DNA from 3 places in the Pseudomonas sp. JL3 genome. Region 1 is predicted to be linked to each of the others. Evidence: predicted binding sites of a transcription regulator. Region 1 holds the regulator's gene; each other region holds the start of a gene.
What was found. The regulator sigma-54, encoded in region 1, starts transcription at its own class of promoters, with help from an activator protein. The targets are predictions, from matches to a motif close to ANTGGCATNNANNTTGCTNT.

Region 2: a site for sigma-54 is predicted at 4,223-4,242, ahead of MMG91_RS17825 (flagellar basal body rod protein FlgF). Genes of this name have one in related genera too.
Region 3: a site for sigma-54 is predicted at 3,202-3,221, ahead of nirB (nitrite reductase large subunit NirB). Genes of this name have one in related genera too.

What each region holds. Positions count from the first base shown of each region.
Region 1 is NZ_JAKWJK010000012.1:132,040-139,294, forward strand. Features, by position in the region: gene MMG91_RS20050 (ATP-binding cassette domain-containing protein) at 1-610, opposite strand, end outside; gene MMG91_RS20055 (KpsF/GutQ family sugar-phosphate isomerase) at 887-1,861, shown strand; gene MMG91_RS20060 (HAD family hydrolase) at 1,861-2,385, shown strand; gene lptC (LPS export ABC transporter periplasmic protein LptC) at 2,393-2,965, shown strand; gene lptA (lipopolysaccharide transport periplasmic protein LptA) at 2,952-3,500, shown strand; gene lptB (LPS export ABC transporter ATP-binding protein) at 3,500-4,225, shown strand; gene MMG91_RS20080 (RNA polymerase factor sigma-54) at 4,411-5,904, shown strand; gene hpf (ribosome hibernation-promoting factor, HPF/YfiA family) at 5,984-6,292, shown strand; gene ptsN (PTS IIA-like nitrogen regulatory protein PtsN) at 6,305-6,769, shown strand; gene rapZ (RNase adapter RapZ) at 6,772-7,255, shown strand, end outside.
Region 2 is NZ_JAKWJK010000010.1:73,459-80,713, reverse strand. Features, by position in the region: gene flgJ (flagellar assembly peptidoglycan hydrolase FlgJ) at 1-721, opposite strand, end outside; gene MMG91_RS17840 (flagellar basal body P-ring protein FlgI) at 733-1,821, opposite strand; gene flgH (flagellar basal body L-ring protein FlgH) at 1,849-2,544, opposite strand; gene flgG (flagellar basal-body rod protein FlgG) at 2,597-3,382, opposite strand; gene MMG91_RS17825 (flagellar basal body rod protein FlgF) at 3,428-4,168, opposite strand; gene MMG91_RS17820 (sigma-54-dependent phenylalanine hydroxylase transcriptional regulator PhhR) at 4,482-6,041, opposite strand; gene phhA (phenylalanine 4-monooxygenase) at 6,323-7,114, shown strand; gene MMG91_RS17810 (4a-hydroxytetrahydrobiopterin dehydratase) at 7,184-7,255, shown strand, end outside.
Region 3 is NZ_JAKWJK010000027.1:32,300-39,554, reverse strand. Features, by position in the region: gene MMG91_RS27525 (copper chaperone PCu(A)C) at 1-122, opposite strand, end outside; gene MMG91_RS27520 (SCO family protein) at 122-727, opposite strand; gene MMG91_RS27515 (hypothetical protein) at 1,398-1,877, opposite strand; partial or broken gene MMG91_RS27505 (TOBE domain-containing protein) at 2,320-2,742, opposite strand; partial or broken gene MMG91_RS27500 (ABC transporter permease) at 2,716-3,023, opposite strand; gene nirB (nitrite reductase large subunit NirB) at 3,426-5,987, shown strand; gene nirD (nitrite reductase small subunit NirD) at 5,987-6,373, shown strand; gene MMG91_RS27485 (CBS domain-containing protein) at 6,405-6,845, shown strand; partial or broken gene MMG91_RS27480 (methyl-accepting chemotaxis protein) at 6,910-7,092, shown strand; gene MMG91_RS27475 (L-iditol 2-dehydrogenase) at 7,124-7,255, opposite strand, start outside.

The DNA.
Region 1 (7,255 bases):
CGTGGGAGACCACGATACTGGTGATACCCAGTGCATCGTTGAGCAGGCGGATCAGGCGCACCAGTACGCCCATGGCGATCGGGTCCTGGCCAACAAAGGGCTCGTCATACATGAGGATTCGCGGATCGAGCGCAATTGCCCGGGCCAGCGCGACGCGACGTTTCATGCCGCCGGACAATTCGTCAGGCATCAGGTCGATGGCGCCACGCAAGCCCACTGCCTGCAACTTGAGCAGGACAATGTCGCGGATCATTTCTTCCGGCAGCGCGGTATGAACACGCAGCGGAAAAGCAACGTTCTCGAACACATCAAGATCGGTAAACAGCGCGCCGCTCTGAAACAACACGCCCATGTGCTTGCGCGCATCGAACAGATCGCTGCGCGACAACGTCGGCAGGTTCTGGCCATTGACCCAGACTTCGCCGCTGGTGGGGCGCAATTGTGCGCCTATCAGACGCAACAGCGTGGTCTTGCCACACCCGGAAGGTCCCATGATGCCGGTGACCTTGCCGCGCGGGATGCAAATATCGACGTTATTGAAAATGCTGCGCGTACCGCGCTTGAAGGTCAGTCCCTTCAGCTCGACCGCGTAGGCGTTATCGGCACTCATCTAAACTCCTTGCGATGCAGCCTCTCACTCGGACGCCTGGCTTTCTGGCGAAAGCACATACCTCCCGGGCAGGCCGAACTGGCGGCGAACTATATCACTGCAAAGCTAAAGCGCCCAAGGCCCAAGCCGGGCATGTTCAGCAACATGACCGCCTGAAATCATCTATTTAGAGAGGATTGGGTAACAAGGAATGACAAACCACGACGAACTAGCGTGAGGGTTTTGATCATTACCGTTATAATCGCCGCCTTTTCATCAGGCTATTCGATTTCCGACATGAACCAATCCAGCGACCTGATTCAATCAGCACAACGTACCATCCGCCTCGAACTGGAAGCCGTACAAGGCTTGCTGCCCCATATCGATGCAGATTTCGTACGTGCTTGCGAGATGATTCTGGCCAGCAAAGGCCGGGTGGTCGTGGTCGGCATGGGCAAATCGGGGCACATCGGCAACAAGATTGCCGCCACCCTGGCCAGCACCGGCACCACGGCTTTCTTCGTGCACCCGGCCGAGGCCAGCCATGGCGACATGGGCATGATCACCCGTGATGACATCATTCTAGCGCTGTCTAACTCCGGCTCCACCAATGAAATCGTCACCTTGTTGCCGCTGATCAAGCGCCAGGGCATTCAGATGATCAGCCTGACCGGCAACCCCGAGTCGCCGCTGGCCAAGGCTGCGGAAGTCAATCTCAATGTAAGCGTCGAACACGAAGCCTGTCCGCTGAACCTGGCGCCCACCTCATCGACCACCGCGGCACTGGTCATGGGCGACGCTCTCGCCGTTGCCTTGCTTGAGGCTCGCGGTTTTACCGCTGAAGATTTCGCTTTTTCCCACCCGGGTGGCGCCCTTGGCCGCCGCTTGTTGCTGAAAGTGGAAAATGTCATGCATGCCGGCACCGAATTGCCGCAAGTGATGTGCGGCACGCTGCTCAAGGATGCCTTGATGGAAATGACCCGCAAGGGGTTGGGCATGACCGTTGTACTGAGCACGGATGGAAAGCTCGCCGGGATCTTCACCGACGGCGATCTGCGCCGCACCCTGGACCGCACGATTGATATCCACAGCACGACCATTGATGAAGTGATGACCGCCCACGGCAAGACCGCCCGCGCCGAGATGCTCGCCGCCGAGGCCCTGAAAATCATGGAAGACCACAAGATCAACGCACTGGTAGTGGTCGACAGCGAAGACCGTCCGGTCGGCGCCTTGAACATGCACGATTTGCTGCGTGCGGGAGTAATGTAATGAGCACGGACCTGCTGCAACGCGGCAAACAGATCAAACTGGCGGTATTCGACGTCGACGGCGTACTGACCGATGGGCGCCTGTACTTCCTCGAAGACGGCAGCGAATTCAAGACTTTCAACACCCTCGACGGCCAAGGCATCAAAATGTTGATGGCAGCCGGTGTGCAGACCGCTATCATCAGCGGCCGCAAGACCCCGGTGGTTGAACGGCGTGCGAAGAACCTCGGCATTCCACACCTTTATCAGGGTCGCGAAGACAAACTGGTGGTGCTCGACGAACTTCTTGCCCAGCTCAACCTGAGCTATGAACAAGTGGCCTACCTCGGCGACGACCTGCCAGACCTGCCGGTGATTCGCCGCGTCGGCCTGGGCATGGCGGTGGCCAGCGCTGCCAGTTTCGTGCGCGAACACGCCCACGGCATCACCCAGGCCCGTGGTGGCGAAGGTGCCGCTCGCGAATTCTGCGAATTGATCCTGCGCGCCCAGGGCCGCCTAGATGCGGCCAACGCCGCATACCTGTGAGCCCATCATGCTGAGCAAAAAAATTCGCAACATCCTGGTGTTCGGTTGCATCGCCGCGATTTTTGCGGCGGTCGGCTACTGGAACATCAGCCCGGAACGCTTCCTCGACAAACCAGTCGTGAAGGTCGATGAAAGTGCGATCGACTATTACGCCATCAACGCCCACAGCGTGCAGTACCTGCCCGACGGCAAACTGCAATACGAGATGACGTCGGACAAGGTCGAACACCTGAAAGCGACCGAAGTGACGTTGCTGACCAATCCTGACCTGAACATGTTCCGTGGCACCGAATTCCCTTGGCACGTTCAGAGCGAGCGCGGCGAAGTCAATCCGGACGGCACTCAAGTCGAGCTGATTGATTCGGTACGTATCACCCGCTTCGACGAAAAAAATCGCAAAACCCTGATTACCACCACCCGTATGACAGTGTTCCCGCAGCAGCAATATGCGCAGACCGATCAACCCGTTAGAATCGACGGCGCCGGCGGTGTATCGACAGGCAACGGAATGAAAGCGTACTTGAAAGAAAGCAGGATACACCTGCTATCGAACGTAAGAGGACAGTATGAGGCTCGTTAAAACTCTCCCTATTTTGCTCAGTCTGGGCGCAGCACTGGGAAGCGTGAGCGCCTGGGCTCTGCCGAACGATCAAGAGCAGCCTATCCGCATTCAGGCCGACGATGCCCAACTGGACGACAAGAATGGCGTTGCCACCTATAAGGGCGACGTGATCATCACCCAGGGCTCGATGAAGGTTACCGGCAACACTGTAACCATCACCCGCACGCCTGCGGGCGACATCGACGTAGTGACTTCGGTGGGCAACCTCGCCTACTTCGAGCAACTGCAGACCGCCGGCGACACCAAGCCTGTTCAGGGCTGGGGCGTAACCATCCAGTACCACGCGGCGCAGAACCGCGTCGTGCTGATCGACAAGGCAAAAGTTGTCGACAAGGACAACAACACCACCCAGGGCGAGAAAATCGTCTACGACACGGTCAAAAAGCTTGCGAGCGCCGGTCGCGCCACGGGTAACAAGGTCACCGAGGCACGCCCTCGCATCGACATGGTGATCCAGCCGAAGAAGAAAACCGACGAGCAAAAGGCCCAGTAATGGCAACTCTGAAAGCTCAGCATCTGGCCAAGAGCTACAAGAGCCGTCAGGTCGTGCGCGACGTCAGCCTGTCCATCGACAGCGGTCAGATCGTCGGCTTGCTTGGCCCTAACGGTGCCGGTAAAACCACCTGCTTCTACATGATTGTCGGCCTGGTACAGGCCGATCAGGGCCGTGTACTGATCGACGACCTGGACGTCAGCCACCAGCCGATGCACGGTCGCGCGAAGGCGGGTATCGGCTATCTTCCGCAAGAAGCGTCGATCTTCCGTAAACTGTCGGTGGCCGACAACATCATGGCGATCCTCGAGACCCGCAAGGAGCTCGACAAGGCCGGCCGTCGCCAAGAGCTGGAAAGCCTGCTGCAGGAATTTCACATCCACCACATCCGCGACAATCTCGGCATGAGCCTGTCCGGTGGTGAACGCCGCCGCGTGGAAATCGCCCGGGCACTGGCGACCAACCCGAAATTCATCCTCCTCGACGAACCCTTCGCCGGTGTGGACCCCATTTCGGTGGGCGATATCAAGCAGATCATCCATCACCTCAAGGCCAAAGGCATTGGTGTGCTGATCACGGACCACAACGTCCGCGAAACCCTGGATATCTGCGAAACCGCCTACATCGTCAACGATGGCCAACTGATCGCTGAAGGTGACTCTGCCACCATCCTGGCCAATGAACTGGTCAAAGAAGTGTATCTAGGCCACGAGTTCCGCCTGTAAGCACCTGAGGTGCCCGGGTCGCCGAGAGGGCGCTCGCTTCAATAAAAAATCAATAAATTTTTATTGTTACAGCGCTCTAGGCAAACACTTCAGTTTCGGGCATATAATTTGCTTATGTTTGGCGCTTCGGCGCCCTGTAGTGGATGGCGCATGTGCGCCGGCGAATAAGGTGTTAAGCCCCTGCCATGAAACCATCGCTAGTCTTGAGAATGGGCCAGCAGCTGACGATGACACCGCAGCTGCAACAGGCCATCCGCCTGCTCCAATTGTCGACCCTGGACCTGCAACAGGAAATCCAGGAGGCCCTGGAGTCCAATCCGATGCTCGAACGCCAGGAAGAAGGCGACGACTTCGATAACGCCGACCCGTTGGCCGATAGCGCCGAACAGAAACCCAATACCGACATTCAGGAACCCTCCTACCAGGAAACAGCCCCGACGGTGGATAACCTCGAGGAAGGCGACTGGAACGAGCGTATTCCCAACGAATTGCCCGTCGACACGGCCTGGGAGGACGTCTACCAGACCAGCGCCAGCAGCCTGCCGAGCAATGATGACGACGAGTGGGATTTCACCACCCGCACATCAATCGGGGAAAGCCTGCAAAGTCATTTGCTCTGGCAACTGAACCTGGCACCGATGTCCGACACCGATCGCCTGATCGCCGTGACCCTGATCGATTGCATCAACAGTCAGGGCTACCTGGATGAAACCCTCGAGGAAATCCTCGAAGCGTTTGACCCGGAACTGGACATCGAACTGGACGAAATCGAAGCCGTCCTGCACCGCATCCAGCAATTCGAACCCGCCGGCATCGGCGCTCGCAACCTCGGTGAATGCTTGCTGCTGCAACTGCGCCAGCTGCCTGCCAAGACCCCTTGGCTGGCCGAGGCCAAACGCCTGGTCACCGATTACATCGACCTGCTCGGCAGCCGCGACTATAGCCAACTGATGCGCCGCATGAAGCTCAAGGAGGATGAGCTGCGTCAGGTCATCGAATTGGTCCAGAGCCTCAATCCACGCCCGGGCTCACAGATCGAGTCCACCGAAGCCGAATACGTCGTTCCCGACGTGATCGTGCGCAAGGACAACGAGCGCTGGCTGGTGGAGCTGAATCAGGAATCGGTGCCACGCCTGCGAGTCAACGCCCAGTACGCCGGTTTCGTGCGTCGTGCCGATACCAGCGCTGACAACACCTTCATGCGTAATCAGCTGCAGGAGGCTCGCTGGTTCATCAAGAGCCTGCAAAGCCGCAATGAAACCCTGATGAAAGTCGCCACCCAGATCGTCGAGCATCAGCGCGGCTTTCTTGAATACGGTGACGAAGCCATGAAGCCGTTGGTGCTGCATGACATCGCCGAAGCGGTGGGCATGCATGAATCGACGATTTCACGGGTGACCACGCAAAAATTCATGCATACCCCACGGGGCATCTATGAACTGAAATACTTTTTTTCCAGCCACGTCAGTACCTCCGAAGGCGGTGAATGCTCGTCCACAGCGATCCGCGCGATCATCAAAAAACTGGTTGCCGCGGAAAATCAGAAAAAGCCGTTGAGTGACAGCAAGATCGCTGGTTTACTGGAGGCACAAGGCATTCAGGTAGCCCGTCGCACCGTCGCCAAGTACCGCGAATCCCTGGGGATCGCGCCTTCCAGCGAACGGAAGCGGTTGATGTAGCCGTCGGGCTCGCCACAGCGTTCCAGTGGCAGGCATTTCTGCCTGCCGCTTTATGCACTGGCAACGAAGGAGAAGCTGTATGCAAGTCAACATCAGTGGACACCAACTGGAAGTGACCGAACCCCTGCGCACCTACATCGGCGAAAAACTCGACCGATTGGAGAGGCATTTCGACAAGATCACCAATGTGCAAGTCACGATGAATGTCGAAAAACTGCTGCAGAAGATCGAAGCCACGCTGCATATTCCCGGCGGAGAAGTGGTCGCCAATGCCGAGCATACGGACATGTATGCCGCCATCGACCTGCTGACCGACAAGCTGGATCGCCAACTTAAAAAGCATAAGGAAAAGACCCAGAGCCTCCTCCAGGGCGCGACCGGTCGTTAACACCCCCAATCCATGATCCGACTAGAAACCATCCTGACCCCCGGCCGTTCCCAAGTGAACGCGCCGGGTGGCAGTAAAAAGAAAGCCCTTGAGCAAATTGCCAACCTTATCCACCGCGAAGTACCGGATCTGGGAATGCAGGACGTCTTCGAGGCTCTGATTGCCCGTGAGAAACTCGGTTCTACCGGTTTCGGCAACGGCATCGCCATCCCCCACTGTCGGCTCAAAGGCTGCACCTCGCCAATCAGTGCGCTGCTGCACCTGGAAGCCCCTATCGATTTCGACGCCATCGACGGTGCCCCGGTTGACCTGTTGTTTGTGCTGCTGGTCCCGGAAGCCGCCACCGATGCGCACCTGGAGCTACTGCGCCAGATCGCCAGCATGCTCGATCGCAAGGAAGTGCGGGAAAAACTGCGCAGCGCCCCGAGCAATGAAGCCTTGTATCAGGTTGTCCTGGACGAGCAGAACGGTCACTAATCATGCGCCTGATCATCGTCAGCGGCCGCTCCGGCTCAGGTAAAAGCACTGCCCTCGATGTGCTCGAGGACAACGGCTATTACTGCATCGACAACCTGCCTGCCGGCTTGCTGCCGGAACTGGCCGAACGCGCATTGATTCACACCGAACTGGCGCAACCGCTGGTGGCCGTGTCCATCGATGCGCGTAACTTGCCGAGCCACCTGTCACGGTTTCCCGAATTGCTGGAAGAAGTCCGCAGCCGGCATATCCAGTGCGATGTGCTGTACCTGGACGCTGACGAAGAAACCTTGCTCAAACGCTTTTCGGAAACTCGCCGTCGTCACCCGCTGAGCAGCGCCAATCGCTCATTGGCGGAGGCGATCCAGGACGAAACCAATCTGCTGGGGCCTATCGCCGACCTGGCTGACCTCAAGGTCAACACCACCAATCTGAACCTGTATCAGTTACGCGATACCATCAAGTTACGCCTGCTGAATCAGCCGG
Region 2 (7,255 bases), on a different contig from region 1:
CCGTTTGCGAAGCCAGCCAATCGCCGTTGTACAGGGAGCCGGAACCGGTCCTGGCGCTCTGCGGCACCTGGATGTTGTTCTGCGCCACTGTGGCAGTTGTTGCAGCGGTCGATGCCGACGGCACCAGCCCGGCGAGCAAACGATCAGCCAGTTTCGGTGGCAGTGCCAGACGCCGCTGATTGATCAGCGCCATGTCGTTGCGATGAGCGCCCTCACCCGCGCTTGCCGGCGTTTTCACCGAGCGCGAAGCCCACAGCGGGCGCTCACCATTGAGACGCGACAGCGGCCCGTTGGTGGCGACCGTACCGGCGGCAATCGGCGTTTCCACCGCAGCTTTCGCGGCAGCTTGCTTGGCGGCAGACGCTGCCGCGGCCTCACCCGGCGCCATCGGTTTATTCTTCGACATCTGGCGCATCAGCACGTCCGCCAGGCCAATACCGCCGCCTTCGCGGGACAGGGAAACGGCCAACTGCTGGTCGTACATTTCCTGGTATTGCTTGGCCGCAGGCGTGTTGAGCGGATTGTCCTGGCCCAGCGCTTCGGTGGCCGAGCGCATGGACTTGAGCATTTCACCGAGGAACAGCGACTCGAATTCCTGCGCCACTTTGCGCATGTTCGCATCGCTGTTCTTGTCGCCGACCTTGAGTTGGTTCAGGCGGTTCAGGTCCGAGTAGGAACCCGAGTCGCTGCTGCTGACCAGACCGCTTTTGCGCATATCCATGGTCGCCGTCCTCAGATCACGATCAAGTCGGCTTGCAACGCGCCGGCCTGCTTCAGCGCTTCGAGGATCGCCATCAAGTCACCCGGTGCCGCGCCGACCTGGTTCACCGCACGGACGATTTCGTCGAGGGTGGTACCCGGGCCGAACTTGAACATCGGCTTGGCTTCTTGCTGAGCGTTGACCCGCGAGCGCGGCACCACCGCCGTCTGCCCGTTGGACAGAGGGCCGGGCTGGCTGACGATCGGGTCTTCGGTAATGGTTACGGTCAGGCTGCCGTGGGTCACGGCGGCCGGAGAAACCTTGACGTTCTGGCCGATCACAATGGTGCCGGTGCGCGAGTTGATGATGACTTTCGCCACCGCCTGACCCGGGTCGACTTCGAGGTTTTCGAGGATCGACAAATAGTCGACCCGCTGGCTCGGATCGAGTGGCGCGGTCACACGGATCGAACCACCGTCGATGGCCTGAGCGACGCCAGGGCCCAGCATGTCGTTGATCTTGTCGACGATGCGCTTGGCGGTGGTGAAGTCCGAACGGTTGAGGTTCAGGGTCAGGCTGTTGCCCTGATTGAAACCGCTTGGCACTGCACGCTCGACCGATGCACCGCCAGGGATGCGACCGGCCGACGGAACGTTGACAGTAATCTTGGAACCGTCACGACCCTCGGCATCAAAACCGCCAACCACCAGGTTGCCCTGAGCGATGGCGTAGACGTTGCCGTCAATACCTTTGAGCGGCGTCAGCAGCAAGGTGCCGCCGCGCAGGCTCTTGGAGTTACCGATGGACGCTACGGTGATATCTATCTGCTGACCCGGCTTGGCAAACGCGGGCAGATCAGCACTGATCGATACGGCTGCGACGTTCTTCAATTGCACGTTGCCGGAACCTGCCGGCACCTTGATGCCGAACTGCGAGAGCATGTTGTTGAAGGTCTGCAGGGTGAACGGGGTCTGGGTCGTCTGGTCACCGGTACCGTTAAGTCCGACCACCAGGCCGTAGCCGATCAATTGGTTGGAACGCACACCGGAAATACTGGCGATGTCCTTCAGCCGCTCGGCTTGAACGTCGAAGGCTACGGACAGCAACAGGGCGCCCACCATAAGGCTTTTCAGATTCAACGTAGCCACCTAGAAAGGGAACAGCGGGCTGAGGAAGAAACGGTCGAACCAGCCTGGCTGACTCGCATCGGCAAACGCACCGGTGCCCGAATAGGTGATGCGTGCATCGGCGACGCGAGTCGACGACACGGTGTTGTCGGTGGCGATGTCATCGGCACGAACCAGGCCGGCAATCCGCACCAGCTCATCGCCGGTGTTGAGGGTCAGCCACTTCTCGCCACGCACGGCGATGATGCCGTTGGGCAACACATCGGCGACGGTCACGGTGATCGAACCGGTCAGGCTGTTGCTCTGGCCGGACTTGCTGTCGCCCTTGGTGGCGCGGTCACCTTCATAACCGACGTCCAGACTCAGACTTCCGCTGCCCACTGGATCGCTGGTGCTCAGGCCGCCTCCGAAAAACGAGCTCAGGCCGATGTCGGTCTTGCTGTTCTTGTCGATCTGCGAGTTGGCGTTCTTGCTCGCCTGGGTGCGCTCGTTCAGGGTGATGGTGATGATGTCACCGACCCGGAACGCCTTGCGGTCGCTGTACAGGTTCTGTTCGAAACCGGCCTGGTAGATCGAACCGTTATTGGCGGCAGCCGGCAGCGGCGTGCGCGGCAACACCGGGGCGTAGTAAGGGTCATTGGGCTTGGGCGGCGGGGCGACGCAGCCCGCGAGCACAACGGCCCCACTCAGTGCCAGAACAGATACAAAGCGATTCATGACCCTACCTCACGGTGTTGCAGGCGACCTCATGGCCGCCTCATAGACTTGATTACAGATTCTGCGTTACGAACGAGAGCATCTGGTCGGCGGTGGAGATCACTTTGGAGTTCATCTCGTAGGCGCGCTGAGTGGTGATCATGTTGACCATCTCTTCAACGGTGCTGACGTTGGACGTTTCCAGGGTGTTCTGCAGCGTGGTGCCGAAACCGGCGAGGCCCGGGGTGCCGACTTGCGGCGCGCCACTGGCAGCGGTTTCCAGGAACAGGTTGTTACCCACCGCTTGCAGACCGGCCGGGTTGATGAAGTCGGCGGTTTGCAGGTTGCCGATCACCTGAGAGGCCGGGTTGCCGGCAACGGTGATGGACACGGTGCCGTCACGGCCGACGGTGAAAGTCTGGGCGTCGTTCGGAATGACAATCGCCGGCTCCAGGGCGAAGCCGCTGGCGTTGACGATCTGGCCGTTGGAGTCCAGGTGGAAGGTACCGTCACGGGTGTAGGACGTGGTGCCGTCCGGCTGCAGAATCTGGAAGAAACCGCGACCGTCGATGGCCATGTCCAACGGCTGCTCGGTGGTTTGCAGGCTACCGGCGGTGAAGTTTTTCTGGGTGCCGACGATGCGTACACCCGTACCCACTTGCAGGCCCGACGGCAATTCGCTGTCCTGGGTCGACTGGGCGCCTGGCTGGCGTTTGATCTGATACAGCAAGTCCTGGAACTCGGCGCGATCACGTTTGAAACCCGTGGTCGATACGTTCGCCAGGTTGTTGGAAATGGTGGTGAGGTTGGTGTCCTGGGCGGACAGACCTGTTTTGGCAACCCATAGAGCCGGAAGCATTCGATTCTCCTCGTGCGCCTGTTTTACGGCGCGACGTTCTGATAATTAGCTGATCTGCAAGACCCGAGCCATGGCCTGGTCATCGTCTTTGGCGGTGTTCATCATCTTGATGTGCAGCTCGAACTGCTTGGCCAGCGCCAGCACCGAGGTCATTTCTTCCACGGCATTGACGTTGCTCGACTCAAGGAACCCGGACACCAGTTTGACGTTGGCATCAGCCTGCGCCGGCTTGCCATCCTTGGTGTGGATCGAACCGTCCAGGCCTTTGGTCATGTTCCTGAAGTCTGGGTTGACCAGTTTGATACGGTCGACTTCGGCCATCACGCGAGGGCCTTCACCCATCGCACGGATGCTGATGGTGCCGTCTTCGCCGACTTCGATTTGCTGCTCGGGCGGCACGGCAATCGGCCCGCCGTTGCCTACCACCGGCATACCGTTGCCGGCACGCAGCACGCCCAGGGCGTCAACGTTCAGGCTGCCGGTGCGCACGTAGCTTTCACCGCCATCGGGGTTCTGCACGGCGATCCAGCCGTTACCCTGCACCGCGACGTCGAGGTCGCGACCGGTTTGCACCAGCGCACCCGGGGAGAAGTCGGTGGCCGGACGCTCGGTCATGGCAAACGCACGCGCCGGAAAGCTGTCACCAAACACCGGCATCGAACGGGCCTGTTCCAGGTCTTTCTGAAAACCGTTGGTAGAGATGTTCGCCAGGTTGTTGGCATGAGCTTTCTGCGCCAGTGCATTCTGGCTGGCGCCGGTCATTGCCACATAAAGGTACTTGTCCACACTCTTTCCTCTGCATGCCGGACGTTTGCCGCCCACCGCTGTACTGCTGAGCCATAAGCAATTTGCAGACCAACTTTTTTCTGGCGGCGCAGGGCCCGGCAAACAAAGGACTTGAGGTGTTCAGAGGGGATTGGGGGAATGTGTCGAAGACGAAAAACCGGCGGTGTTATGCCGCTTCGCGGCAATCCTCAGTTTCCGGCACCTGATCGTTCCCACGCTCTGCGTGGGAATGCCTCAATGGACGCTCTGCGTCCGCTCTTGAGACGCTGAGCGTCCCGGGCTGCATTCCCACGCAGAGCGTGGGAACGATCAGTCAGGTGTTGTCTTTACCGACCTCATACTCACGCAACTTATTGGCGATGGTCGTATGCGAAACCCCCAACCGCTTGCCCAGTTGCCGACTGCTCGGATGTTCGGAATACAAACGCTCCAGCACCGCTTTTTCAAAACGCCCGACAATCTCGTCCAAGCCGCCCTCAAGGGAAAAATCGCCAAGCGGCTGACGCACGCCGTAGTCCGGCAGACGAATGTGCTCGGCTTTGACGGTGCCGCCGTCGCACAGGGAAACTGCCTGGAACAGTACGTTTTCCAACTGCCGCACATTACCCGGCCAGTGATAGTGACTGAGCCGTTCCATCGCCGCTGGCGCCAGTTTCGGCAACGGGCAACCGATCTGCCGACTGGCCTGATCGAGGAAGTGCTCCACCAGCGGCGCCAGTCCGTCGAGGCATTCGCGCAGCGGCGGAATGTGCAGCGAGAGCACGTTCAAGCGATGGTACAAATCCTGGCGAAACTCACCGCGAGCGCACAATTCGGACAAGTCCACTTGCGTTGCGCAGATCACCCGCACATCCAGATAGACCTCTTCATCACTGCCGACACGACGGAAGCAACCGTCCTGCAGAAAGCGCAGTAATTTCACCTGCAAGCGCGGGCTCATTTCGCCAACGCCATCGAGAAACAACGTACCGCCCGCTGTCAGCTCCAACAGCCCGAGCTTGCCTTCGGCCCGCGCCCCTTCGAAGGCGCCAGGGCCGTAGCCGAACAACTCGGTCTCGGCCATGGATTCCGGCAGACCAGCGCAGTTGAGCGCCATCAACGGTGATTGCCCACGCGGGCTCGCCAGGTGACAGGCCCGCGCCAACAACTCTTTGCCGGTGCCGGTTTCGCCTTCGATCAACAGCGGCGCATCCAGCGGCGCCATGCGCCGCGCTTCGCGAACCACCGCAGCCATCACTTTCGAGCTTTGGAAAATGCTGTCGAAGCCGCGCAACTCCTGTTTGCGCACGTTATAGATGCGCTCGCCCACCCGATCCGCCCGGTGCAGTGTCAACACCGCACCAGCCATGGCCTCGCTTTCGTCATGCTCCGATTGCAGCGGCGCGATGTCGGCGAGAAACACGTCACCCTTGACCTTGACTCGCAAGCCGTTGATCCGCGACTTGTTGGCGCGCACCAGCTCCGGCAAATCGAAATCCTCGGCGTACCGCGACAGCGGAATCCCCGGCACCTCGTCCACCCGCACCCCGAGCAACTGCGCCGCCGCACGGTTGGCCGCGACGATGGAGCCGCCCATGTCGATCGACAACACCGGAAACTCCAGCGCACCGAGCAAGGCATTGAGCTCCATGTGCCGACGCTCGCTGGGCATCAGCCCTACGCGCTTGACGCCGAACACCCCGCCAATCGCCTCGAACTTCGGCCGCAATGCCTGGAACTGAATGTTGATCAGGTTAGGACAGTGCAGATAGATCGCATTACCGTGCTCACCACCCACTTCGCCGCGAGCGACGTTGATCCCGTACTCGACCAGCAGGTTGAGAATGTCGCGCAGGATACCGATGCGGTTCTGGCAGTGAACTTTGATACGCATATAAAGGCCCGTAACAGCGGTGATCGAGGCCCGGCACAAGAAAATATCTGCGTGGGCACCAAGTTAGTCGTCAAGATTATGTGACAGCCGTGCACCATTTCAAACCCGCAAATATCAATACTTACGCCATAGCAATCAATCCGTAACGAATACTTTACGAAAACCGCAGATTTTTCCTACTTTCACCGCGGATCACCTGCTGCAACACCGCACGCCTTGGGGTATTTCTAAGTCCATAGCTGTACACACAACAAGAACGAATCCCCTAGCAGGAGAGCAGCATGAAGCAGACGCAATACGTGGCTCGCGAGCCCGATGCGCAAGGTTTTATCGACTACCCCGCCGAAGAACACGCGGTGTGGAACACGCTGATCACTCGCCAATTGAAAGTGGTCGAGGGCCGTGCGTGCCAGGAATACCTGGACGGTATCGAAAAACTCGGTCTGCCCCACGACCGCATTCCGCAACTCGGTGAAATCAACAAGGTCCTCGGTGAAACCACCGGCTGGCAGGTTGCCCGAGTCCCCGCACTGATTCCCTTCCAGACCTTTTTCGAATTGCTGGCAAACAAGCAGTTCCCGGTGGCGACGTTTATTCGTACCCGCGAAGAGCTGGATTACCTGCAAGAACCGGACATTTTCCACGAGATCTTTGGCCACTGTCCGCTGCTGACCAACCCCTGGTTCGCCGAATTCACCCACACCTACGGCAAACTTGGCTTACAGGCGTCCAAGGAAGAACGCGTGTACCTGGCGCGCCTGTACTGGATGACCATCGAGTTCGGCCTGGTCGACACACCACAAGGCCTGCGCATCTACGGTGGCGGCATTCTGTCTTCGCCCAAAGAAACCGTTTACTGCCTGTCGGACGAGCCGGAGCATCAGGCCTTCGACCCGCTGGAATGCATGCGCACGCCGTACCGCATCGACATCTTGCAACCGCTGTACTTTGTCCTGCCGAACCTCAAGCGCCTGTTCGATCTGGCCCACGAAGACATCATGGGCATGGTCAAGCAAGGTATGCAGCTGGGGTTGCATACGCCGAAATTTCCGCCAAAGCCTAAAGCGGCCTAAGCAAATCCCGCTCGCGACTTGCGCGCAAAGATAGTAATTTCCAATAAGAATCGAATTCAGGAACACACCATGAACGCTCTGAACCAAGCCCATTGCGAAGCCTGCCGCGCCGATGCCCCTCAGGTCAGCGACGAAGAATTG
Region 3 (7,255 bases), on a different contig from region 1:
GCCACCGTCGCACGAACCCAGGCGTCATTCACCTGGGTTTGAGCAGACACCTGCGAGGCCATGCCGATCAGGAAAAGGCCCAGGGTCAGCTGTTTAATACGTGGTGCGTAGATCGAAGTCATCAGCAGACCTCCATGACGGTGAGCAGGTCTTCTGCACACTCTTGAGCGGTAAGGGACGCGGACAGCCCCAGGCGCAAATTGCCTCGGGAGTCGAAAACGAAGCTGGTCGCGGTGTGGGAGAGGGTATAGGTCGAACCGCTCGGGATCTTTTCAAAGAACACACCGAACTCTTTGGCGGTGGCGGCGGTTTCTTCCAGCGTACCGTGCAGCGCCTCGAAACTCGGGTCGAAGGCCTTGACGTATTTGTCGAGCATTTCCGGTGTGTCGCGCTCGGGGTCCAGGGTGATGAAGATCACTTGCAGGCGTTCGCCATCGCGGCCCATCAGTTTTTTCGCCTGTGCCGCACGGGCCAGCGTCGTCGGGCAGACCGCCGGACATTGGGTGAAGCCGAAGAAGATCATCGGCATCAGGCCCCGATAGTTGCCCAGCATCCGGTACTCGCCCTGGGCGTCCTTGAGTTTGAAGGTACGCCCCATGATCTTGTCGCTGAGGTCCTTGCCGTACTTGAACGACAGCTTGCTGCTGTCATCGCAGCCGGCGAGCAGGCCAAGGCTCAACAGGCTCATGCCTTGCAGGACCGTGCGACGGGTATACAACGTACTCATGGAAAAAAGCATCCTGTGTAGCGACCGGGAATCTACAGTGGCTGATCAATCAGACGAAAAAAAGCGCACGGATGTTAACAAACTGTTGCCCTGTGGCGCTCAATCGATGGCCTGCCGGTATGCGCCAAAAGGTCGCGGCCTCGGCCGTGGCAAATGCAATACGCGGTGCTGCTGAAGGCAACACTTGCCCGAATGGCACCGAGGAACCTGTGGCGAGTGAGCTTGCCCCCGTTGGGCTGCGCAGCGGCCCCAAAAAAGGATCACTCACAACCCTGCGTCAGTAACTCACTCACCACAACAGCCCATACCTACTCAGGCGTATTAATGTGATCCAGAACCAGCCTGTAAGACGATGGTCTCACGGATTGGCAGGCAAACTATTTCTAAAACAGCACACTAGCGGGAGGATTGCGGTAAAAGAAAAATAGATTATTCTTTATCAATAACTCGTTATTTGCGCAGTGTTGCTGATGACTTTTCGGCGAGTCTTGTGTTTGTATCGCTGGTGGTATTTAAATAACATTTTCGTTGTCATTTTGAGGTGAAGAATAGTTATGTGGGGCTTTGATAGGGAAGACTGCGCCAAGCGCAGCGGATCCAGATTTTTGCCTCGCTTGGCAACTTTAATGTGTTGAGGTTGTGCTTTTTTTATATTGTCTGGTAGTGGTGCTTAAAGTGGGCCGGTAGCTATTAGGCGAAGCTCTCCATTTTGTACGTTATATAGAACTCCATTTTGTGTTGCTTTGAATTGGAATCTTGCTGTAATCGTTTGGTTAGAGTTGTCTCGTTCGAAAGTGACTTCGCCCTCAGTTGCGTAGGATACTTCCCCATCCGCAGCGATAGCCGCAAATATTTCACCATTTTCCTCGGGGAGTATAAAGTGTGTGCCATCCTTGAAAGTTCGGGGAATAACAATTGCAATTTGCCGAATCCACGGGTCGGATCCGGATAAGTTTTGCCCAATGAGACTCACGTTTTTTGAAGTTAAAGATTGGTAGTAGCAATTGGTTGATTCATGTTTTTCTCCGATGGATGGATGTTTTGGTGAAAAGGTCGCTTTGTAATATGTGTTCTCTGGATTTTTTTGTGCAGGTAGAAGAAAATTAAAATTTTTATCAATGCCGAGCTCGATATGGTCGGTGCTTTTCATGATGCGAGACCCTTGGATAATCAATATGAGTTTGTTGCGAGTTAGATGGCCTTGGTTCAGGCCATCTAATCATGACGGTAATCGTTATTTTTGGGCGGAACAACTGACAGAGTTGTCAGTTGCGCAACATTAAAAAGTGTGCAGGAAACTTTTCTCTTGGATAACGCACGGGTGCTGCGCAAACATTTCGCGGCACCCTTCCTCTCGCGGGAATCGGTTCCAGCCGGTCGACCATAGGCGAATAATGTCCAAGGGACAGCGGCAGGGTACGAGACGGGACCAACCACTTTGACCCAATCGCTTCAGACGCCGACACCAGTCGCAATAAGTGTCGAATCGTCATAGGAGCGCCCGGGGAGAGCTATCCCGACCGGCATGCCGATGTTGGTGATGCCCGTCGGTACAGTCACTCGGCACGTCGAGGTGGCGGATGGCTTTCGCATCAATGCACGCCAGCGGCCTTGTTCAGATCGCTTTCAGCCCATTCGGTATAAACGCAAGTATCCGCAGTTGCCCAGCGCACGCGCACCGGATCACTGACCTTGAGCGGCATGCCCGCAGCGGATAGCGCCTTGACTGTCATGGACGTGCCGCCCAAGGTCACTACGCTGCAAGTCTAGCTTTCACCAAGGAAAAGTACTTCAGTGACTGTGGCTGCGACTTCGTTCCAGCCCGCCATCAGTGGTTCCTGACGGGCCTGGTCGACATTCAGGGCCAGAGCTTTTTCCGGGCGCACAATCAGCAATACATCCTGATCGGTTTGCAACCCTGCGGTCAGACGAATCGACAGCGACCAGCCTTCAAACATAGCCACTGCGTTGCCTTGGGCCTTGTGCTTGAGAAAGTTGGAGTTGCCAAGGAGCGAAGGCATTAGGTCCTGGCGCAGGGTGGTCCACATTTTTACCGGAAGGGTTTGCAGGCCCGGGCTGGCCATCATCACGCTCAGCACCACTTCATCCCAGGAAACCAGGAAACCAGGAAACCAGGAAACCAGGAAACCAGGAAGGCGAACAGAGCACCGGCGACCATGCCCGGACGAATCGCCGGAAAGGTCACTTTGAACACCGCTTGCAGGCGCGGGGCACCGCAGATCACCGCGACATCCTCGATCGACTGATCGAACAGCTTCAGCGAGTTGATGAGGTTCTGCAATTGGCACATCTATTCATTAAGGTGTATGCACTTTTATGAAGCTCACTGCAGTCGGCCTGCACTATGCCAAGGCAAAAACCGAATAGTCCCGGGCCTCGGTGATTCGCAGGGAAATCATGTCAGGCCCCTATAAATCCTCACTGAAAAGGCGTTCCAGGACGCTCGATGCGCAACTGGCACAAACGCTGCATTAGATCGATCAAGGTCCACGCAGTGGGCCGCCCCGTCGATCAACGAAGATCGACCGGCCGAGCAGGTCGTGGGCAACATCGGTGGATCAGGCGAAGGCGCCAGGTCGAACACCGCGAAGAACAGGCAAAGACGCCTGGAACCGAAAGGTTTCAGGCGTTTTTTTTTGCTTTTTTAACCGTGATTGGCTTTGGCTGGGTGCTTACTATGAATTCCAATGTTGCCGCGTTGAACAAACTGCAAACACTGATCGTGATCGGCAATGGCATGGTCGGACATCATTGTGTCGAGCAGCTCATCGAGCGCGGCGCCCTCGACCATTACCGCCTGCATGTCTTCAGCGAAGAGCCGATGCGTGCCTACGACCGGGTGCATCTGTCCGAGTATTTCGGCGGTCGCGATGCCGAGTCGCTGGCCTTGGGCGAAGCCTCTCTGTACCAGACGCCGGGCGTCACCCTGCATCTGGGCGTGCCGGTGCTGGAAATCGACCGCGCCCGGCGCCAGGTGATCACCGCACAAGGTTGCATCGCTTACGACAAACTGGTTCTGGCCACCGGTTCTTATCCTTTCGTTCCGCCTATTGAAGGTGCAGAAGGCGACTCGCGCCTGGTCTATCGCACCCTTGAGGACCTCGACGCGATTCGTGCCGCGGCAGCCAATGCCCAGCGTGGCGTAGTAGTCGGTGGTGGCCTGCTCGGTCTGGAAGCCGCCAACGCCCTGAAAAGCCTGGGCCTGGAAGCGCATGTGGTGGAATTTGCCCCGCGCCTGATGCCGGTGCAACTGGACGAGCAGGGTGGCCTGGCATTGAAGGCGCAAATCGAACGGCTCGGCGTCAGTGTGCACCTGTCCCGGGGCACGCAGTCGATCAGTGCCGGCGAGCAGTACCGCTACCGGATGAATTTTGCCAATGACGAATTTCTCGAAGCCGACCTGATCGTGTTCTCCGCCGGCATCCGCGCGCAAGACGCGCTGGCCCGCCAATGTGCGCTGGACATCGGGCCGCGTGGCGGCGTGGTAATTGACGATCAGTGCCTGACCAGCGATCCGAACATCTACGCCATCGGCGAGTGTGCCGCCTGGAATGGCAGCCTCTTCGGTCTGGTCGCCCCCGGCTATCAAATGGCCCGTGGCGTCGCGACGCTGCTGTGCAATCAAGTGGCGGAGCCGTTCCAGGGCGCCGACATGTCGACCAAGCTCAAACTGCTCGGCGTCGATGTCGGCTCCATCGGCGATGCTCACGCCCAGACGCCGGGTGCGCGCAGCTATCAATTCATCGATGAAGCCACGGCCAGCTACCGCCGCCTGGTGGTGGATGTTGACAGCAAGCGCGTGCTCGGCGCGGTGCTGGTCGGCGACAACAGCTATTACGACACCCTGCTGCAATACATGCAGAACGGCATTGCCTTGCCGTCGGAACCGGCCAGCCTGATTCTGCCGTCGTCCACCGGCGCGCCAACCCTGGGCCCGGGCGCGTTGCCTGAATCGGCGACAGTGTGCTCGTGCCATAACGTCACCAAGGGTTCGATCTGCTCGGCCATCGACGGTGGCTGCACCGACCTCGGCCTGCTCAAGTCTCAGACCAAGGCTTGCACCGGTTGCGGCGGTTGCGCGGGGCTGCTCAAGCAAGTGTTCGAGCATGAACTGATTGCTCGCGGCGTCAGCGTCGACAAGAGCCTGTGCGAACACTTTGCCTACACTCGTCAGGAGCTTTATGCGCTGGTGCGGGTAGAAGGGGTGATCACTTTCGAAGAACTGCTGGCCAAGCACGGTCGCGGCCACACCGGTTGCGACGTGTGCAAACCGGCGGTGGGCTCGATCCTCGCCTCGTGCTGGAACCAGCCGATCATGGACGCCTCGCTGGTGCCGTTGCAGGACACCAACGACACGTTCATGGCCAACATGCAGAAAAACGGTACCTATTCGGTAGTGCCGCGCATCGCCGGGGGCGAGATCACCGCCGACAAGCTGATTGCGATTGGCGTGGTGGCGAAGAAATACGACCTCTACACCAAAATCACCGGCGGCCAGCGGATCGACTTGTTCGGCGCGCAGTTGCATCAGTTGCCGGACATCTGGTCCGAGCTGATTGAGGCCGGTTTCGAAACCGGGCACGCCTATGGCAAATCGACCCGCACAGTGAAGTCTTGCGTGGGCAGCACCTGGTGCCGTTACGGCGTACAGGACAGCGTGAAAATGGCCCTGACCCTCGAGGATCGCTACAAAGGCCTGCGCTCGCCGCACAAGCTCAAGTTCGCTGTTTCTGGCTGCACCCGTGAATGCGCCGAGGCGCAGAGCAAAGACGTGGGTGTGATTGCCACCGAAAACGGCTGGAACCTCTACGTGGCCGGTAACGGCGGCATGCGCCCGCGCCACGCCGAGCTGTTCGCCACCGACCTGGACGATGAAACCCTGATCCGTTACATCGACCGGTTCCTGATGTTCTACATCCGCACCGCCGACAAATTGCAGCGCACCTCGGTCTGGCGCGAAAGCCTGGAGGGCGGCCTGGATTACCTCAAGGACGTGATCATCAACGACAGCCTGGGGCTTGGCGCGGAACTCGAATCGCAGATGCAACTGGTGGTCAACCGCTACGAATGCGAATGGGCCAATGCCCTCAAGGACCCGGAAAAACTCAAGCGCTTCCGCACCTTCGTCAACGATCAACGCCCGGACCCGGACATTCATTTTGTTCAGGAACGCGGTCAACGTCGGCCGATCATGGCCGCCGAACTCAACCTTATCCCTGTCACCGAGGAGAATGCCTGATGAGTCAGTCCAATACCCAGCGTGTCAACGCCCATGCCACGGCCGCCAATGTTCACGCCTGGCAGGCGGTGTGCAGTCAGCAGGATCTGGTCAGCAACTCCGGCGTCGTCGTCTGGCTCGACGGCGCGCAGGTGGCGCTGTTCTACCTGCCGCAGGCCGAGGGTCGCACCCTTTACGCCATCGACAACCATGATCCGCAATCCGGCGCGAACGTCATCGGCCGCGGACTGATCGGCAGCCTCAAGGGTGATCTGGTGGTGGCGTCACCAATCTACAAACAGCATTTTCGTCTTGAAGACGGCAGTTGCCTGGAGTACCCGGAGCAGCGCCTGCGCGTATGGCCGGTGCGCCTGAACGCCGGCGTCGTGGAAGTCGCGGCGGCTTGATTGCGGCCCTGAACCGTATCGGAGAACGTTGATGAAGACAGCCGCACAGTTGCTCAAACTGAAAGTCGTGCAAAACCAGCAGGTGCACAGCATCGCACCGGACCAGATGGTCCTCGATGCCCTGAAAATGATGGCCGAGAAAAACGTCGGCGCGTTGCCCGTCATCGAAGGCGGGCAGGTGGTCGGCGTCATCAGTGAGCGCGACTATGCGCGCAAGGTCGTGCTCCAGGGGCGTTCTTCGGTCGGCACGCCGGTGCGTGAGATCATGAGCGCGCCGGTGGTGACCGCCGACAGCCTGCAGAGCATCGAGCGTTGCATGGAGGTCATGACCGACAGTCATTTGCGCCATCTGCCCGTGCTGGAGAGCGGCGAACTGATCGGGCTGTTGTCGATTGGCGATCTGGTCAAGGAAGCCATCGTCGAGCAGGCCGATTTGATTCGGCAACTGGAGCACTACATTCGCGGCCACTGAGAACTCTGCGTTGCCGACTCACAAGATCAAAACGCCAACTCGGCACGTTCAATACCGCGTTCAGCTCAACACCACTGAACTGGTCAATGACATCAGCCGCACGATCGGTGAGCAGAGCCTGGCCAGCAATGAAATCGTCCATCAGGTGGAAATGATTGCCGGCATGTCCGAAGGCAACAGCAAGGTCATCAACCAGACCGCCTCGACCACCGATGATTCGCAGTCGGTGGATCGGTTTCGCCTTTGAGGCATTGGCTGGCCCTGTTCCTCGGGGCCAGTCAGCTCATCCAGTTGCCGCCATCGACGTTATAAGTCTGCGCCACGATGTAATCGCTCTCGTTTGATGCCAGGAAGATCGCCATACCGACAAGATCATCTGCCGTGCCCATGCGTCCGTAGGGTACTTCCTG